4 regions of the Vibrio sp. 2033 genome follow, and region 1 is predicted to be linked to each of the others. Evidence: predicted binding sites of a transcription regulator. Region 1 holds the regulator's gene; each other region holds the start of a gene.
What was found. Region 1 encodes PurR, which represses purine synthesis genes. Its sites were predicted from a motif close to TNANGNAAACGTTTNCNTNA; they were not measured.
Positions count from the first base shown of each region.

Region 2: the regulator PurR is predicted to act here: its motif matches at 2,427-2,446, upstream of metK (methionine adenosyltransferase).
Region 3: the regulator PurR is predicted to act here: its motif matches at 2,911-2,930, upstream of glpX (class II fructose-bisphosphatase).
Region 4: the regulator PurR is predicted to act here: its motif matches at 2,101-2,120, upstream of R7P74_RS01915 (phosphoribosylaminoimidazolesuccinocarboxamide synthase).

Region 1 covers NZ_JAWOVC010000001.1:651,374-656,409, forward strand. Annotated here, with positions in the region: gene torR (two-component system response regulator TorR) at 1-705, opposite strand, end outside; gene torD (molecular chaperone TorD) at 972-1,619, shown strand; gene purR (HTH-type transcriptional repressor PurR) at 2,087-3,091, shown strand; cyclic di-GMP riboswitch class I at 3,379-3,468, shown strand; gene R7P74_RS02935 (TfoX/Sxy family DNA transformation protein) at 3,585-4,175, shown strand; gene R7P74_RS02940 (TVP38/TMEM64 family protein) at 4,290-4,976, shown strand; gene R7P74_RS02945 (DUF2007 domain-containing protein) at 4,997-5,036, shown strand, end outside.
Region 2 covers NZ_JAWOVC010000019.1:11,694-16,729, reverse strand. Annotated here, with positions in the region: gene R7P74_RS19945 (LysR family transcriptional regulator) at 1-190, shown strand, start outside; gene tkt (transketolase) at 282-2,276, opposite strand; gene metK (methionine adenosyltransferase) at 2,592-3,746, shown strand; gene R7P74_RS19930 (DUF2189 domain-containing protein) at 4,149-4,946, shown strand; gene R7P74_RS19925 (SprT family zinc-dependent metalloprotease) at 5,015-5,036, shown strand, end outside.
Region 3 covers NZ_JAWOVC010000004.1:22,253-27,288, reverse strand. Annotated here, with positions in the region: gene R7P74_RS07630 (1,4-dihydroxy-2-naphthoate polyprenyltransferase) at 761-1,678, shown strand; gene rraA (ribonuclease E activity regulator RraA) at 1,755-2,261, shown strand; gene zapB (cell division protein ZapB) at 2,397-2,639, opposite strand; gene glpX (class II fructose-bisphosphatase) at 2,988-3,995, shown strand; gene R7P74_RS07610 (helix-turn-helix transcriptional regulator) at 4,878-5,036, shown strand, end outside.
Region 4 covers NZ_JAWOVC010000001.1:420,462-425,497, reverse strand. Annotated here, with positions in the region: gene R7P74_RS01920 (alkaline phosphatase D family protein) at 1-802, shown strand, start outside; gene R7P74_RS01915 (phosphoribosylaminoimidazolesuccinocarboxamide synthase) at 881-1,984, opposite strand; gene R7P74_RS01910 (SulA-like leucine-rich domain-containing protein) at 2,189-2,581, opposite strand; gene R7P74_RS01905 (hypothetical protein) at 2,993-3,175, opposite strand; gene R7P74_RS01900 (molecular chaperone DnaJ) at 3,353-4,327, opposite strand; gene R7P74_RS01895 (OmpA family protein) at 4,404-5,036, opposite strand, start outside.

The sequences.
Region 1 (5,036 bases):
ACCAGCAAACATATAGCCCTCGCCGTGTACCGTTACAAAAATCTGTGGGTTCTTAGGATCGAACTCCATTTTTGCGCGCATACGTCGAATAAGAACATCAATGGTGCGGTCATTCGGCGCATCCACTCGATGGCTGATCATGTTCAAAATACGCTCACGACTTAACACCTGGTTAGGGTAAGACGATAATGCCACCAAAAGTTCATACTCTGCTTTAGTTAGTTTTACTGGCTCACCGTTGCGGCTAAGTGCGCGACGTTGAATGTCGAATGTCCACTCCCCAAAGCGCACAATGTGCTCTTCACTGGTTTCATTCGCTTTCGAGCTGCCACTGCGCGCTGCTGAAATACGCCACAGCAAGTTTTTAACGCGAACTAACAGCTCTCTCAGTTCAAAAGGTTTTGTCACATAATCGTCAGCACCCATTTCTAGGCCTACGATTTTATCAATGCTATCCGTGCGTCCTGTTACTAATATGATACCAATATCCGATTGGCTACGTAACTCACGAGTAAGCATCAGGCCGTCTTCACCAGGCAGGTTAATATCCAGCATGATCAGGTCTACATCGCCCGCTTGCAAAACTTCACGCATTTCCGCGCCACTCTCTGCTTCGCTGACTTGGTAGCCCTCATTTTGGAAATATCCCGCAAGCTTACTACGAGTTACAACATCATCTTCTACGACTAATACGTGATAGCTCATTTACACCACTTTTCTGTCTTCTTATTATCCAAGACGTATTCTATTCATAACTAGTAACATTTCTAGTCATAGATACATTAAAACGCAAGATTTAGCGTTTTTATTGATTCAAAACAAGCTTACCCACTGCTATTAATAAACGGTCATTTTTGACCATAAAACATAACAATTATAGTTACTGCTATTCATTTTAATTGATTACACTTAGGGGATATCCCTAATTGACTTTGTGATGCATGACTTGAAGCATCATTCAGGAGCCCAAAATGCAAGAAGTGAAAGCTTTTAATGAAAAACGCGCTGAAATTTACTGGTGGTTTTCGAGCTTGTTCGCAAAAGAACTAACAGAGAAAGAATTGGAAGCCTATCACAGTGTTGAAATTCGCAGTTTTCTCGCAGGCTTAGGTGAAAATGAGTCGCTGAAACCAGCCGTTGATAGCCTAGTTGATGCGCTGAATCGGTTACAAGATCGTGAAGATGCACAACTAGAGCTTGCAGCTGACTTTTGTGAACTGTTTTTGAAGACAGAAAAATACGGCGCTCTTCCTTACGCATCCATGTACATTGGTGAATCAGGTTTACTGAATGACAAGCCAGCTGAGGAAATGGAAAAGTTGATGGCTGAATTTGGCGTTCAAGTAGACGAAAACCTAAAGGAACCTGCGGATCACTTAGCCGTTGAGCTCGACTTTCTCGGGAACATGATTATCCGCTCAAACGAGCTTGAACAAGAAAAACACATGGAAGAAGCCTTCGTTAAACAAAACGACTTTATCCAGCAACAATTGATGTCTTGGTTACCTCAGTTTTCAGACAAATGTAAACAATTCGACGAATTTGGATTTTACTCGAGTGTCGCGAAACTATTAGTTGCATTTTGTAAACTAGACAGCGCCTACCTTCTTGGTGAATAATTGCCGCCTATTTTTAGGGAGCCTGCCTATCGGGCTTCCTGTATGCCGAAAGTGACCAATTGTAAGTAACTTGGGTATAATATTCGTTTGCCTTAACTTAGCGCAAAGACGCTTGGTTATTTAGCAGTCAAAATGTGACTTCAAATACACAAATCTCGTGCTGAAAACATTGCTAGTCAGTCCACATAGGGCTAAAATGTGAGCGCAAACGATTAAATATGATTTATATGTAAACCGCTGAAATATAGCGGTTTTTGTGTTTTCTTAACAGGTTGATGGCAATTTCTCATCAGATAGAAAAAAGATAAAATTCATCGACCGATGCTGCTACGCACCCTTTTGTCGCACTTGGATCAACCGCTGCCGAGACACTTAGCGCCAATTTTATATTGCTAGGTGTGAAACCATTAGAGCATCAGGTACATCCAATACGACATATTTCAGTAGCTCGATACAGGACACCATTTATGGCCACGATAAAAGACGTTGCTCGCTTAGCCGGCGTTTCCACTACGACAGTTTCGCACGTTATCAATAAAACGCGTTTCGTTGCAGAAGCAACGCAAGAAAAAGTAATGAAAGCCGTTGACGAGCTGAATTACGCGCCAAGTGCCGTTGCACGCAGCCTAAAATGCAACTCAACTCGTACGATTGGCATGTTAGTAACTCAATCAACTAACCTATTTTTCTCAGAAGTGATTGATGGCGTTGAGAGCTACTGTTACCGCCAAGGCTATACTCTGATTTTATGTAACACAGGCGGGATTTACGAAAAACAACGCGATTACATTCGTATGCTGGCTGAAAAGCGCGTTGATGGCATCCTAGTGATGTGTTCTGACTTAACCGAAGAACTAAAAGAGATGCTTGACCGTCATGCGGACATTCCTAAAGTGGTCATGGATTGGGGCCCAGAGAGCTCGCAAGCAGACAAAATCATGGATAACTCAGAAGAAGGTGGCTACATTGCGACCAAACATCTGATTGACAATGGTCATACGGATATCGCTTGTCTAAGCGGTCATTTTGAAAAGCTTGCTTGCCAAGAGCGCATTGCAGGTTTCCGTCGCGCAATGAGCGAAGCGAACCTAGCTGTAAATGAAGACTGGATCCTTGAAGGTAACTTTGAATGTGATACGGCCGTATTAGTTGCAGATAAAATTACCGCAATGGACAAGCGCCCGACGGCGGTATTCTGTTTTAACGACACAATGGCTCTCGGCCTAATGAGCCGCTTGCAACAAAACGGGATCAAAATTCCTGAAGATATTTCAGTGATCGGCTACGACAACATCGAGCTTGCAGAATACTTCTCTCCACCGCTAACGACTATCCACCAACCTAAACGTCGTGTTGGTAAAAATGCATTCGAAATTCTACTTGAGCGTATCAAAGATAAAGAACACGAAAAACGAATTTTCGAAATGCAACCTGAGCTTGTAATTCGAAATACTGTGAAAAAAATGAACTAAATTTCACTGTATTTAACACGGTTAAATAAGCGCTCTACAGGGGCGCTTATTTTTTTGGAAAAATTAAGCATTCTCTAATACTTCACACCACTCTAATAACAATTGACTAACGTTAACTCCCTGTTTTATATAAATGTAATATATATTAAGAACTCCTTTTCAAAGGCCAATTTGCACCTTTCCATATGCAAAATAGAGCATTCAATCTATCATTTTTATTGAACCGAAATCACACTTTTAACGCTAAACCGTGATGTTAATTCAATATAAGAAGTATGCTCATTGTGTCACGCACAGGGCAAACCATTCGAAAGAGTGGGACGCAAAGCCTCCGGCCTGAACCATATTACGATATGGAAGGTAGCGGGGTTACCGATGGCAAGTGTGTAAGCAATGACTTTACTCTGTAATGACATTGTTTTTACGCATGTTTGCTACTCTCTCGGACCTGACTTTTGGTGGCGTAATATTAATTACACCGAGATAACAAAACATGGATAAACCGATACTCAAAGACTCTATGAAGCTATTTGAGGCACTTGGTAATATCAAGTCGCGCTCAATGTTTGGTGGCTTCGGACTATTCGCTGATGAAACAATGTTTGCACTAGTGGTAAACAATCAGCTTCATATCAGAGCAGACCAAAAAACTTCATCTGACTTCGAGAAACAAGGGCTAAAGCCTTACGTTTATAAAAAACGTGGCTTTCCAGTCGTTACAAAGTACTACGCTATTTCCAGCGATTTATGGGAATCAAGCGAACGCTTAATCGAAGTAGCGAATCAATCATTGAAAAAGGCAAAGCTTGAGAAAGAACAGCAAGCAAGTACAAAGCCTAACCGTTTGAAAGATTTGCCTAACTTACGACTGGCTACCGAGCGCATGCTAAAAAAAGCCGGCATCGAATCCGTAGAGAAGCTTGAAGAGGAAGGTGCGCTTAACGCCTATAAAGCGATAAGAGATACGCACTCTGCAACCGTCAACATTGAGTTGCTATGGGCACTAGAAGGTGCTATCAACGGCACTCATTGGAGTGTGGTACCTCAAGCTCGCCGAGATGAGTTGATGAACGGCCTCCAATAAAAGTCGGCCTAAAAACTATCTTGTAAAACCGCAGTCTAATCTGCGGTTTTTTTGTGAAATTTTTTCGGTTTTCCTACTGTCTTATTACATATATCCCAAATTGGAATCAAAATTATGAATAAGAAACTGATATTAGGTCTCATCCTACTAGCGGCTATCGTCTTTTTAGGTATTAACTTTGGCCAGTATTTAACCTTAGAGAATGCAAAAGCCCAACAAGAAGCACTAACTACATACATCGATCAGAATTTTGTATTCTCGGCTGCGATTTACTTTTTTACCTACATTGCAATTACCGCTTTTTCTATCCCAGGAGCGGCAGTAGTCACCTTACTTGGTGCAGCCTTATTTGGTTTTTGGACAAGCTTGCTACTGGTTTCTTTCGCTAGCACTATGGGGGCAACACTGGCCTTCTTGAGCAGCCGATACTTATTGCGTGACTGGGTACAAAACAAATTCGGAAATAAACTCAACGCAATTAATCAAGGTGTCGAAAAAGACGGAGCTTTTTATCTATTTTCCTTGCGTCTAATCCCTGTATTCCCTTTCTTTCTAATCAACTTACTGATGGGCTTAACGCCGATGTCTGTAGGTAGATTTTATCTCACTAGCCAAATAGGTATGCTGCCAGGCACAGCCGTATATCTGAATGCAGGTACTCAATTAGCAACAATTGAAAGCCTATCGGGCATTGTTTCACCCGCAGTATTAGCGTCTTTTGCGCTATTGGGACTATTTCCAATCATCACTAAATGGGTTATGGATAAAGTAAGGCCGACACCAAGTCAGCAAAACTCGTAATTGGTGAAGTGGGTATTTTGATGAAAATATTTATCGCTAAAAACCCAGCAGAAGCACACA
Region 2 (5,036 bases), on a different contig from region 1:
ACTGCTGCCGACTTGGACAGCATGCGGCTATGAGAAACATCACCCAGGGCGAATCGCACCTTGCTTAGAAGGTTGGCTTTCTGAGCCTATTTCCATTAACTGCTATACACCAGCAGGACGACCACCACTGCGCTTATCCGTACTTTTAGACTGCATTCACCAAAGCATTCCACAAGGTTGGAAAACCTGACAAAAATAAAAAGGCCATCATAATGATGGCCTTTCTAACTTTAGCATCTAACAGTTGTCGTTTACGTTCGACTGTTTAGACGGTCCTGCAATTACGCTAGCAATTCTTTTGCTGTGTTCACTACGTTTTCAGTCGTGAAGCCAAACATCTCGAATAGCTGACCAGCAGGTGCAGATTCACCGAATGTTGTCATACCGATGATGCGACCGTCGAAGCCAACGTACTTGTACCAGAAATCAGCAATGCCCGCTTCAATAGCGATACGTGCCGTTACGTCTGATGGCAGTACAGCTTCACGGTAAGCGGCGTCTTGTTTGTCGAATGCATCTGTTGATGGCATTGAAACAACGCGTACTTTCTTGCCTTCTGAAGTTAGTTGCTCAGCGGCTTTCACTGCAAGCTCAACCTCAGAACCTGTTGCGATAAGGATTAGCTCAGGCTTACCTTCGCTATCTTTCAGGATGTAAGCACCTTTCGCGATGTCTGCGACTTGTTCAGCAGTACGCTCTTGTTGCGCTAGGTTTTGACGAGAGAAGATAAGTGCAGTTGGTGCATCTTTACGTTCAATCGCTAGTTTCCATGCAACTGCAGACTCAACTTGGTCACATGGGCGCCATGTGCTCATGTTTGGAGTTACACGTAGAGACGCCATTTGCTCAACAGGTTGGTGAGTTGGGCCATCTTCGCCAAGACCGATCGAATCATGCGTGTAAACTTGGATGTTCTGAATTTTCATCAGCGCAGCCATACGCATTGCGTTACGAGCGTATTCCATGAACATTAGGAATGTTGCGCCGTAAGGAACGAAACCACCGTGCAATGCGATACCGTTGATGATAGCAGTCATACCGAATTCACGTACACCATAGTGGATGTAGTTGCCAGAGAAGTCCTCCGTTTCTAGAGACTTAGAACCAGACCACATGGTCAGGTTAGAAGGCGCTAGGTCAGCAGAACCACCCATAAACTCAGGAAGCATTTGACCAAACGCTTCTAGTGCATTTTGCGATGCTTTACGTGATGCAATGTTCGCTGGGTTTGCTTGGAGATCAGCAATGATTTGGTTCGCTTTTTCTTCCCACTGTGCAGGAAGTTCGCCGTTTAGACGACGTTTAAGCTCTGCCGCTTCAGCAGGGTAAGCTGCAGCGTATGCTTCGAATTTTTCATTCCAAGCTGCTTCTTTCGCGGCGCCCGCTTCTTTTGCATCCCACTCAGCGTAAACATCTGCCGGGATCTCAAATGGGCCGTACTCCCAACCTAGGTATTCGCGAGCCGCTTGGATTTCATCGTGACCTAGTGGTGCACCGTGACAGTCGTGCGAACCAGACTTGTTAGGAGAACCGAAACCGATAATTGTTTTGGTACAGATAAGCGTAGGACGTGGGTCCGCTTTTGCTGCTTCAATTGCTGCGTTGATCGCGTCTGAGTCGTGACCATCGACTGCTGGGATTACATGCCAGCCGTACGCTTCAAAACGCTTAGGTGTATCGTCAGAGAACCAGCCTTCAACGTGACCGTCGATAGAAATGCCGTTGTCATCCCAAAACGCGATCAGTTTGCCTAGACCTAACGTCCCAGCAAGAGAGCATGCTTCATGCGAGATACCTTCCATTAGACAGCCGTCACCCATGAACACATACGTAAAGTGGTCAACGATATCGTGACCTTCTTTGTTGAACTGTGCCGCTAGTGCTTTCTCTGCGATCGCCATACCAACAGCGTTAGTGATGCCTTGACCTAGAGGACCCGTTGTTGTCTCGATACCAGGCGCGTAGCCGTACTCTGGGTGACCTGGGGTTTTTGAGTGCAATTGACGGAAGTTTTTCAGATCGTCAATAGATAGCTCGTAACCGCTTAAGTGCAGTAGAGAGTAAATAAGCATTGACCCATGACCGTTTGACAGCACAAAGCGATCGCGGTCGGCCCACTCTGGGTTTGAAGGGTTATGGTTTAGGTGAGAGCGCCAAAGAACTTCAGCGATATCAGCCATACCCATTGGTGCGCCTGGGTGGCCTGAGTTAGCTTGTTGAACACCATCCATGCTTAGAGCACGAATTGCATTGGCAAGATGTTTACGAGACGACATGTCTGCTCCTGAGTACATTAAGCGAAACGAAAAGTAGGTCATAATTCTCTCAAAGCCCTGTTGGGTGTGCAAACGTTTTCCAGTCCAAAACCTCACAAATATTGCACCTTTCGCGCCAAATCGTTCGAAGTTCTTAAAATTATCAATAAATCAGGCAAACGTTTGGTTATAACAAAAACCAAAAAAGAGCTTGTAATTCGAGCAATCAAATTTAGAATAGACGTCTAGATGTAGATACACCTACAAAAATTAGTATTAATTTGCGCTGGAGAGTTTATCATTCCCCAGTTTTAAACCAGATATAGTGGAGCTAACATGGCTAAGCACCTGTTTACTTCTGAGTCAGTATCAGAAGGTCATCCAGATAAAATTGCAGACCAGATTTCTGATGCGGTTCTTGACGCGATTCTAGAGCAAGATCCAAAGGCTCGTGTTGCATGTGAGACTTACGTTAAAACCGGTATGGTAATGGTGGGTGGTGAAATCACGACTTCAGCATGGGTAGACATCGAAGAGTTAACTCGTGAAACCGTTCGTGAAATCGGCTACGTACATTCAGATATGGGCTTTGACGCAGATTCTTGTGCGGTACTAAACACAATCGGTAAACAGTCGCCAGATATCAACCAAGGTGTTGATAAAGCTGACCCTAAAGAACAAGGTGCAGGCGACCAAGGCATCATGTTTGGTTACGCTTGTAACGAAACTGAAGTACTAATGCCAGCGCCAATTACTTACTCTCACCGTCTTGTTCAAAAGCAAGCAGAAGTTCGTAAAAACGGCACACTACCTTGGTTGCGTCCTGATGCAAAATCTCAGGTAACATTCCAATACGATCAAGGTAACATCGTTGGTATCGACGCGGTTGTTCTTTCAACTCAACACTGTGACTCAATCTCAACTTCAGACCTGCGTGAAGCGGTAATGGAAGAGATCATTAAGCCAGTGCTACCTTCTGAGTGGATCAACAAAGAAACAAACTTCTTCATTAATCCAACCGGTCGCTTCGTAATCGGTGGTCCTATGGGTGACTGTGGTCTAACTGGTCGTAAGATCATCGTAGATACCTACGGCGGCGCAGCTCGTCACGGTGGCGGTGCGTTTTCTGGTAAAGATCCATCAAAAGTTGACCGTAGTGCAGCATACGCAGCACGCTACGTAGCGAAAAACATCGTAGCCGCAGGCATGGCTGACCGTTGTGAGATCCAACTTTCTTACGCAATCGGTGTTGCTGATCCAACGTCTATCATGGTGGAAACGTTCGGTACTGAGAAAGTATCTCACGACATCATCATTGAAGCGGTTCGTCAATTCTTCGACCTACGTCCATACGGTCTACAAGAAATGCTTAACCTTCTTCAACCTATCTACAAGAAGACAGCGGCTTACGGTCACTTCGGTCGTGAAGAATTCCCGTGGGAAGCGACAGACAAAGCTGCACTTCTACGCGATTTCGCTGGCATCAAATAATCAAGCCAAGCAAGAATCAATCAAGCCCTCGCCTATGGCGGGGGCTTTTTATTTTCAGCAACTTTTATCCAGCCATTTCGGCTCATACCGCCCTGCCCCACAAAGCAGTCCTGTTTCTCCCTCATTTTTATACCGAATAAATTTTAAGCAATTATTTGTAAATTATCCCATCTCCGCCAATAGTTAAAATATTGTTAACTCCAATTTAAATAGAGACGTCGGATGCTGGCGACTGTGGAAGCAACACTTAAGTAAAGACATGAGTCAGGCATCTTTATGGCCGATACCAAACTAAGCCAATGCTCAGATGTAAACTTGAAAAAGTCGCTTCAAGTTTGACTGAACAAAAACCGCTGTCAGTTGGTATAAGCGGATAATGTGGGAATAAATCAAGGAGGAGTTATGCCTCGAACTGTTAATCCATCGGACTTCCACAACAAACGAAAGGAAGTGCCAGACAACGAATACGCCAGAACCATACCGTGCAATACGGTCAATCTTTCTGCACCTTTTCATTGGCTCGCATTAGGTCTGCATGACTTCGTGCGAATGCCGCTTATTAGTGCTTTCTATGGCATCTGTTTTATGGCTGCTGCGATAGGCATTGTTTTGCTCGTACAGTGGCAAGGCACACACTTAGTCGTCATGCCCAGTTTGATTGTTTACATGTTAATCGGTCCGTTTCTCGCGCTGGGCTTGTATGATGCCAGTTGGGAGAGAGAGCGCGGACACAAAGCAAGCTTGTTCCATTCAATGAAAGCGATCGGTCGTAACTCAACATCTCAATGGGCGTTCGCCGTGTTACTCGCAGTGTGTATGATATTTTGGATGCGCATTGCCGCTCTACTTCATGCACTCTACCCTTCTGTTCAAGGGGCACCTTTAAGTGAGTTCCTACCCTTCCTTGTCATCGGCTCTTTAGTTGGCTTTGTTTTGGCTTGTGTGGTGTTTAGCATTTCAGCCTTTTCTATTCCTCTCATGATGGAGCGTCGCGTAGACATGATGACCGCTGTATTTACCAGCTTTAATGCAGTGAAATCCAACATTCCAGCAATGATTGTTTGGGCAGCGATCATCTGTGGCGGTATTCTTATCGGCTTTGCGACCTACGGGATCGGAATGTTGTTTACCATGCCAATTCTAGGCTACGGTACATGGCACGCTTACCATGCCACCATCAAGAAAAAACACACACCATAATTAACTGATGCTATGATCTGGCCCTCGCAAATGCGGGGGCTTTTTTATTTGATTTATCGAGGTGAATTGTGGATATAGAACTCAGCTATA
Region 3 (5,036 bases), on a different contig from region 1:
AGATTCTGAATCACACTCGTTCCTCGTTGTTCAGAATGACGGTGACTTTGACAACATCTAAATCAAAAGATCTCGTCATTCTAGCGAGCTCAAGCGAGACTAAAAATCTGCTAACAGCAGACGCCTATTCTTTCACACTCACCTTCACCACTGCACAATCGGATGATGGATTCTGAATCACACTCGTTCCTCGCTGTTCAGAATGACGGTGACTTAGACAACATCTAGACCAAAAGCTCTCGTCATTCTAGCGAGCTCAAGCGAGACTAAGAATCTGGTAACAGCAGACGCCTATTCTTTCCCACTCACCTTCACCACCGCACAATCGGATGATCGATTCTGAATCACACTCGTTGTTCAGAATGACGGTGACTTTGACAACACCTAAATCAAAAAGGTCTCGTCATTCTAGCGAGCTCAAGCGAGACTAAGAATCTGGTAACAACAGACGCCTATTCTTTCCCACTCACCTTCACCACCGCATAATCGGATGATCGATTTTGAATCACACTCGTTGTTAAGAATGACGGTGACTTTGACAACACCTAAATCAAAAGACCTGGTCATTCTAGCGAGCTCAAGCGAGACTAAGAATCTGCTAACAGCAAACGCCTTTCTTTCCAACTTACCTTCACCACTGCACAATCGGACGATAGATTCTGAATAACCCTTTGACTTCTAGCTGAGTTGTTTTAGGTCAATAGCGTATCTGCCTCTTTGTGCTTATACTGGGCACATTGGTTACTAGCACGAAATTTCCATGAAACAATCTCTACAGATCTGGCTTGAAGCCGCTCGTCCAAAAACATTACCTCTGGCATTGGTCTCTATCTTAACAGGTAGCGTGCTCGCCTACTCGGTGGGTCATTTCTCACTGACGATTGCCATCATGGCTTTCGTAACCGCGACATTGCTGCAAATTCTGTCCAACCTGGCAAACGACTATGGCGATGCCGTTCAAGGTACAGATAACGACAAACGCCTCGGTCCATTACGAGCGATGCAGTCTGGCGCGGTAAGTGCTAAACAGATGAAACAAGCGATTATCTTTAACATCGTTCTGACCGCAATCTCAGGCTTGGTGTTAGTTTTCTATTCACTAAGTTCACTGGAAAGCATTGTTACTTTTATCGGGCTGGGAATTTTGGCCATTCTCGCAGCCATTGCTTATACCATGGGTAGCAAACCATACGGTTACGTGGGGCTTGGCGATATATCAGTGTTCTTGTTTTTTGGTCTACTAGGCGTATCCGGTACCTACTTCTTGCATACTGGTCACGTAGACACCACGCTATTCTTACCTGCTTTAGGCTGCGGTTTACTCGCCGTTGCAGTCCTCAATATCAACAATATGCGTGATATAGAGAACGACCGAGAGTGTGGTAAACGCACGGTGGCGGTACGCTTAGGTCAACGTAAAGCCAAACATTACCACTTTATTTTACTTGGCGGAGCTATCCTTGCCTTTGCAGCTTACTTGTTAATTCAAGACAAACCCGTTTGGATTAGCTTGCCATTTTTACTTAGTATTTATTTCGTGGCCGATCATGGTAAAGCAGTTTGGTATACACAAAAGCCCGCTCAAATAGCACCAATGATGCCAGTCATCGTGAAATGCTCTCTAGTCACCAACGTTTTGTTTGCAACAATTGTGGTAGCTCAAACTCTAGTAAGTTAAAAAAGGATTGTCATTGCATTGACTTAATGCCTAGATATACTCAAAGACAACCAATTTCTGTTTAGAAAGGTACGCTATGGAATACAATACCTCAGCACTCTGTGATATCTACCTCGATCAGGTAGATGTGGTTGAACCAATGTTCAGTAACTTTGGCGGTCGCGCTTCATTTGCCGGGCAAATCACCACCATCAAGTGTTTTGAAGATAATTCGTTGATCCGCGAGACATTAGAGCAAGATGGACTTGGTCGCGTTTTGTTAATTGACGGTGGCGGTTCCCTACGTAAAGCCCTTATCGATGCAGAAATCGCAACCATTGCGGAAGAAAACGAGTGGGAAGGCATTGTCGTTTACGGCTGTGTTCGTGAAGTAGATGAACTTGAAGATATGAACTTAGGCATTCAAGCCCTCGCTTCTATTCCTGTTGGAGCGACCAGTCAGGGTATTGGCGAATTGGATGTACCAGTCAACTTTGGCGGCGTTAGCTTCCTTCCAGAAGATTACATTTATGCTGATAGCACCGGAATTATCCTGTCGCCTGAACCATTGAATATTGATTTAGAGTTGGATGAAGAAGCATAGCGAGTCTTAGGTGTCTAAGTTATAGGGTCTTCTCTTAGCTATCAGCGCCTAGCCTTGTCTTAACATTTTCTACTTCCCTAAAACACAAACACCCGCTTAACGCGGGTGTTTTTAATTTGGAATGAAGAAGCCGAATTATTCCACTTCGTCCATTTTGCCAAGTAGTGCACGAATGCGCTCTTGCCATTGTGCGTGCTCTTGCTGTGCTTGTTGTGCTTTTTGCTCTAGCTCTTCACGTTGAGAGCGAAGCTCGTTAGCTTCTTCCGCAAGTTTAGCTTTATCTTCTTTCAGCTCTTCGACTTCCATCTGAAGAAGAGTGATTGTGTCAACTGCAGTTTGAATTTTAGATTCTAGTTGTTCTAGTACTTCAAAAGACATCTTGGCCTACCTATGTTATTCCGTTGGGACGATGTGCGAGATTGATGCACACCTAACCTATATAAGGTTCATTCTACTCAGCGTCGCGATGAGAAACACTCACTATATTCGATATTTTGCATCATTCGGTCAAAAAATCAGCGCAATCTCACTAAACGCTGACTTTTCTTGTCGCCGAAGCATTTTTGAGCAAGGATTTTGCGTCCCGCTACTCTGAAAATCGCCCTAAGTATTGATCAAATTCAAGTTAGATAAAGTAAAAGCCTCGCAAAAAGGCAAACGTTTACTCGACCTTGTGATAGAATCGCCGCGCAAATTCTTCTTCCCTCTTGCTTACTTGGAGACATCATGAAACGCGATTTAGCAATGGCATTTTCCCGTGTGACTGAAGGTGCAGCTCTGGCTGGTTACAAATGGCTTGGCCGTGGCGATAAAAACGCAGCCGATGGCGCAGCTGTTGAAGTTATGCGCACGCTACTGAACAAAACAGATATCAGTGGTGAAATTGTCATTGGTGAGGGTGAAATCGATGATGCGCCAATGCTGTACATTGGAGAGCAAGTTGGTATTGGTGGTGATGAAGTGGATATCGCTGTCGACCCGATTGAAGGAACGCGTATGACGGCAATGGGACAATCGAACGCACTAGCCGTACTTGCCGCAGGTGAGAAAGGCAGCTTTCTTAAAGCGCCAGATATGTACATGGAAAAACTGGTTGTTGGTCCTGGTGCAAAAGGCGTAATTGACTTAGAGAAGCCGTTAAAAGAAAACCTAGAGAACGTAGCAAAAGCCCTGAACAAGTCACTTGATACCCTAGTCGTTATTACCCTTGCGAAACCTCGCCACGATGACGTTATTGTAGAAATGCAAGCAATGGGCGTACGTGTCTTTGCGGTGCCTGATGGTGACGTCGCTGCCTCTATTCTAACTTGTATGCCAGACAGTGAAGTGGACATGATGTACTGTATTGGCGGTGCGCCAGAAGGGGTTGTATCAGCAGCGGTAATTCGAGCGCTAGATGGTGACATGCACGGTCGCCTGCTTCCTCGTCATGAGGTAAAAGGCGATACTGAAGAAAACCACATTTACGGCGCAGATGAACTAAAACGCTGCGATGAAATGGGCGTAAAAGCGAATGTTGTCCTCAAAATGGAAGACATGGCTCGTAGCGACAATGTGGTATTTTCAGCTACAGGCATTACTAAAGGTGACTTGCTAGAAGGCATCTCTCGCCAAGGGAATATCGCAACCACAGAAACGCTGCTCGTGCGTGGTCGATGCCGTACTATTCGTCGCATTAAGTCGACTCACTACCTAGATCGTAAAGATCCAGAAGTGCGTGATATTATTCTTTAAGCATTTCTCGAGGCTCTCGCTCAATCTGAGTTTGAGCCTTTCTTTCCGCACAACGGGCAATAGATTCTGAATCACACTCGTTCCTCGTTGTTCAGAATGACGGTGACTTTAATTAGCTCTAAATCAAAAGAACTCGTCATTCTAGCGAGCACCAGCGAGACTAAGAATCTGGTAACAGCAAACTCCTATTCTTCCTGCTCGTCTTAGCCACTACACAGCCGGACAGTAGATTCTGAATCACATTCGTTCCTCGTTGTTCAGAATGACGGTGACTTTAATAAGCTCTAAATCAAAAGAACTCGTCATTCTAGCGAGCGCCAGCGAGACTAAGAATCTGGTAACAGCAGGCTCCTATTCTTTGCTGGTCATCTTAACCACTGCTCAACCGGACGATAGATTCTGAATCACCTCGTTCCTCGCTGTTCAGAATGACGGCTACCATAGCAAGCTCTAAATCGAAAAAACTCGTCATTCTAGCGAGCTCCAGCGAGACTAAGAATCTGGTAACAGCAACCCCCTATTCTTCCTGCTCGCCTTAACCACTACACAGCCGGGCAATAGATTCTGAATCACACTCGTTCCTCGTTGTTCAGAATGACGGAGACTTTAATAAGCTCTAAATCAAAAGAACTCGTCATTCTAGCGAACTCCAGCGAGACTAAGAATCTGGTAACAGCAGACTCCTATTCTTTCTGCTCACCTTAACCGCTGCACAATCGGACGATAGGTTCTGAATCACCTTATTCCTCGCCGTTCAGAATGACGACATATATTGGCTCATATGAACATAGCCCCCTATAAATCCACACTCAAATTAAGTCAACACTTTTCTTTACTAACCCTATCGCGCATAATATGTACTGACGTATAAATGGTGGGTATATGAAGACCGTAGATAGGATATTGCAAATCGTTAAGCGTGATGGCTCCGTCACTGCAAAACAACTCTCTTCTGAGCTAGGGATGACAACCATGGGGGCTCGTCAGCACCTGCAAAGTTTAGAAGATGATGGCATTCTTTCTATCCATGACGTAAAAGTA
Region 4 (5,036 bases), 230 kb from region 1:
TTTAGTCAATTTGATGATGCTCGACACGCGACTTGTGGGGCGTGATAAACCGTTGGATTATTTCTCGCTCAGCTCACCAACGATGGAAGCTATTGGCGGTTTAGTTGCCCAGTCGCGTAGTCAAGACCGAGAGCTGTTAGGCGGTGACCAACTCGCTTGGCTGATGGATGCGTTCAGTACGCACGACGCAACTTGGAATGTGCTAGGGCAACAAGTGTTAATGTCTCGTATGGAGTTGCCAAGTTCGGTTATGACCGCGATGTTTCAATTGTTTACTGCCACTGAAGAACAAAAAACAGAGGCGTTATTAGCGGTAAACTCTGCGATTACGGGTTATCTCTCTGACCCAAGTTTAGATACCATTGCTTTGCCATATAACCTAGATGCATGGGATGGCTACTACGTTGAGCGAGAGAAAGTTTATCAACTGGTCAAAGCCAGCAGTGGTAACTTTGTCTGCTTGGCCGGAGATACGCACAACGCATGGGCAAGTGAGCTTAAAGACGTATCTAAGCATCCTATCGGGGTAGAGTTTGCGACTAGCTCTGTGAGTTCCCCTGGGTTAGAGGCCTACCTCGCGTTAGACCCTGTCGCGATCGCTCAAATGGAATACACGCTGCCGCACTTAGTGTCAGAATTACAGTGGGCAGACATCAAACAGCGTGGCTTTATGCGCGTTACTTTTACGCCCGGCAAGGCAGAGTCGACCTGGTATTTCGTATCAACGATTAAAGACAAAACATATCAGGTGACGACCAAGTCAGCCTCCACAACAGATGGCACTACGTTAAATATCGGCTAAACTGAGCCTAATACGAAAAAAGTCCGCAAGCTAGTGCGGACTTTTTATTGGAAAGCGTTTAGCAATCTAGCGACAGTGCTAGTCAATCAATCCGTATTCTTTGCTCAGAACTTCGATGATTTCCGCTTTCGGATTCTCACTCAAATGAATCGGCTTGCCTGTAATCTTCTCGGCAATACCAATGTAGGTGCTCGAAATCGCCATCAAAGATTCGACGGGTAAAGCATTATCACGAGCGAGTGCTTCACGCTCTGGCATACGTTCTTTATTTAGCAAGATATCTGGGTCAGGGAAGTGGTTAAGTAGGAACTGGCGGAAACCTTCTTTTGAGTTCTCTACGATGTGACCTGCTTGGTACTCTTTAGCATCCCATATACGAGATGAGTCTGGTGTACCCACTTCATCCATGTAAATCAGCTTTTCATTGCCAGCAGCATCATGAACATAACCAAATTCGAATTTGGTATCGACAAAGATTTGGTCAATTGTTTCTAATGCTTGGCTGATAACGTTAAAGCCTTCTTTCAGCAGTTTTTCGTAGAGTGCGATATCGTCCGCACTTGAGAAGTTAAATGCTTCGTAGTTGTCTACGATATTTTGACGAGTAATATTAACGTCATCCGCTTCTGGCACACCGGGAATGCCTTTTAGAATGCCTTTTGTGGATGGGGTCATTAGCAACTCTGGCAGTGCTTTGTCTTTTTCTAACCCTTCAGGAAGTTGGATTCCACAAAACTCGCGCTCGCCATTTGCGTAAGCGCGCCACATCGAACCCGTGATGTATTTGCGGCAGATGGCTTCGATTTTTACCGGTTTGACTTTTTGTACAATCCAAACAAAAGGGTGAGGAATGTCTAGAATATGGCTATCTGCTAAGCCATTTTCTTTGAACAGTTTGAACCAGTGATTAGAAATCGCATTAAGCGCAGCCCCTTTACCCGGGACACCATTAAGACCACCTTCAGCATGCCAAATACAATCGAATGCAGAGATTCGGTCGCTAATCACCATGATAGCCAAAGGCGCATCTGGAGCGACATTGTATCCTTTTTCTTTGATCAGTCGGGCGCTGTCTTCTTCAGTTAACCAGTAAACTGAACGAACTTTTCCACTATGAACGGGTTTATGGGTGCGAATTGGCAGGTCGTCATTGACGGCAAGTACTTGATTAGCAAGGCTCATTGCGACATTCCTATCATCTTAATCAAACGTCAGAAAGAGAAGATATTCAGCAAAATGTGGGCGCTGAATAAATCGAATGTGGGCATCATACCAGAACTATTTTAACTCGCCAGAGAAAAAGCAAACGTTTGCCTGTTTTCTTTAATACAAAAAAATACCCCCTTAAAAAGGAGGCGAGATGCAGGATAGATAACGTCGAACTTATTAGTGGTACTTATTAACTCTGCCTTCGACGAAAAAGACTTCACACTGATAGCGCTGCGCCACGTCGCGCAACATAGATTGATTCATAAGTGCAATTTTATTGGATGCGACAACAGCACTGGCATTACCTGATCGGATGGCTTTTATCACGATCTCGACTTCTGAAAGCTGTTGAGAGGGCTTCATTTGAATAACGTTTTTACAGCAAATATTAGAAGCAGTGAGTTGTTCAAAGTCTGGACGAGGGCAGTCTGCTGTAAACAAAATCCATTGTTTCTGCTGCGATAAAACAGCCAGCTTAGATAGAAGCTGATCCGAAACGGCCATGGGCTTAGTTGCTTGTGCCAATACGTTGTAGCGAGAGTATGTATGAGATTGACTTTGTAACTGCATCTTACTGTTCCTTTATACATGCTGTATGTGTATACAGTAGTTTGTTTTGGTGACCTGATCAACCAGTTTCTCAAAAGTTATTTGCGGTTTTTTGAGAAGGAAATAAAAGGATTTGATTCTAAGTGATTGAATTTATGTGGTTGTTTTTCATTTTTGATATGTCTAATATCAATTTAAAAATGTGAGGTGAGTAGAAAACTGGACGAGAGACATACAGGGGTTTACTACTGTATATACAGGTGTTTTTCACGGACAATGGTTTGTATACAGTGGGAGAGGGCTGATAACCGATGCGACGTGCTATGTAAGATAGGAGGGAATACGAGATAGAGATTGGAAATAGGGCTTGGCCGATCAAAAAAGCGCCTTAAGAGGCGCCTTTGAAAATCAGTTCCGTTGATTCCGTCTTGCTTAGCTCGCTCGTTGCAAGCGTTCGCGCATTTGTAATTCGCCTTGGTTAAATAGGCGCACGTCGATTTTCGCCATGTCGTAACAAGCTTTACATGAGTAGTGGTGCTTGCCATCTAAATAATCGTGACGAGTTACAAGGCTAGGTTTTTTACACCAATCACAGGTGCCTTCTTCAGTGAACATTGATTTTCTCCCCACCTAGATTAATTTGAGTCGTTAGGTGTTATTTTGCGCCGGGCATTATGGCATAAAAGCGCGACTTAAGTTAAATGTCTGTTAATTTGTTTGAGAGGGAGATCGATTGCGGCGCTTGATTATATAGGTCTAAAAGCATGCTAGCCAAAGTATCCTGACCTATTTTTACTGTTTTGTAACATTTTGTGAGACGAGCTTAAAGGCATGATTGAGTCGCTTCATTTCTTCTTCACTGCCTCTTGTGTCAGGATGATAAAGCTTTGATAGCTGTCTATAGCGTAGCTTGATTGCTTGTAAATCAGGGATGTGTTGTGGTGTGTAGCCAAACATAGCACACGCGACGCTTAGCTTATGGTTCTCTGCCTGGGTTTTGGATTTCTTAAATTCTTTGAATACTTTCTCTAGCTGGCGTTTCAGTTGCTTGTTCGTAAACTCTAGCTCTTTTATTTTTTTCGCCATTCGTTGATTTTGGCTTTCCTCTTTGGCTTCAAGCGCTTTTCTATTCTGCTTAAGTTTCTTGATTACGAGAAAACTTAAGCCGCTGATGATGAGTATCGCCGCTAGCCAGATCAGCCATAAAAACTGCGAGTGTTCTACTTTGGGGTTTGCAACTGTGCTTTTCTCTTCCTGTGCTTGCTCAGCCTTTTTATCGAGCGACTTTATTTGCGAGACTTGTTTAGCTCGCAGTTGGTTGAAGCGCTGCTCTAACAGTTGATTATAAGCTTGTTCTGCTGCTGGATTATGCTGAGAAGCCATTTGATACAAGGCTTCAGTCAATTGAGCAGTTGTGACCTTATCTGGATTGCGCTGAATAAAATCGGCGAGAAGAAAGCCACGATCGGTTGGGTCATTGAGTGCGATAGAGGTTAGCCAATATAACGCTTGTGTTTCATTTTTTTCGCCATTTATCCCTTTAGCAAAGTCGTTCGCGAGCTGTTTTTGCGCAGGGAGGTAACCTTGGTTGGCGGATTGCTCTAGCCAGTAGCGCGTTTCTGGTGAGGCTTCAGCTTTGTTTGATGCCAATAATTGTTGTGCGTACTCGTATTGTTCGATGGGGTCATTTGGAGCTTGAGAGGCAAGTGAGTAGCCAGAAAAGCTGAGGCTAAATAAGCAGAGTAGGGCAGACGTTTTGACAGACATTAATATGTCAGGCCTAACGATAATGGTTAGGCCTGCTCCGGTAATTTTTTATTATTACCGTTATGGTGCAACCAAATTACTTCAGTGGCAAGATCTGGATTTCAACACGACGGTTGCACGCACGACCTTCAGAAGTTTGGTTTGAGCAAATTGGGTTACGTTCGCCGTAGCCGCGTGCAATTGCACGACCAGGTGCAACGTTTTGAGATACTAGGAATTGACGTACGGACTCTGCACGGCGCTCTGACAATGTTTGGTTGTATGACTCACTGCCTGTGCTATCCGTGTAACCATCAATAACGAGACTGGTATCTGGGTACTCAACTAGGATGCGAGCAACACCACGTAGAGTATTATGGATGCTAGCATCAAGCTGGTAAGAGCTTGAAGAGAAGCCGATACCGTTTTCCATACGCAGTAAAAGCTGATTTTCACCAACACGCTGAACTTGTACGCCAGAGTTTAGCAAAGCGCGACGTAACTCCGCTTCTTGTTGGTCAAAGTAGTAACCAACGCCAGCGCCAGTCGCTCCGCCTGCGGCTGCACCAATGAGTGCATGCTGACGACGTTCTTTAGCATCATCACCCGTTGCTAGGCCGATTGCTGCGCCAGCGATCGCACCAATAAGCGCGCCTTGCGTGGTGGAGTTAGTTTCGTATTCACCCGTTGTTGCATTTTGGCGTTGAGTGGCTTGACAGCCAGTAAGAGC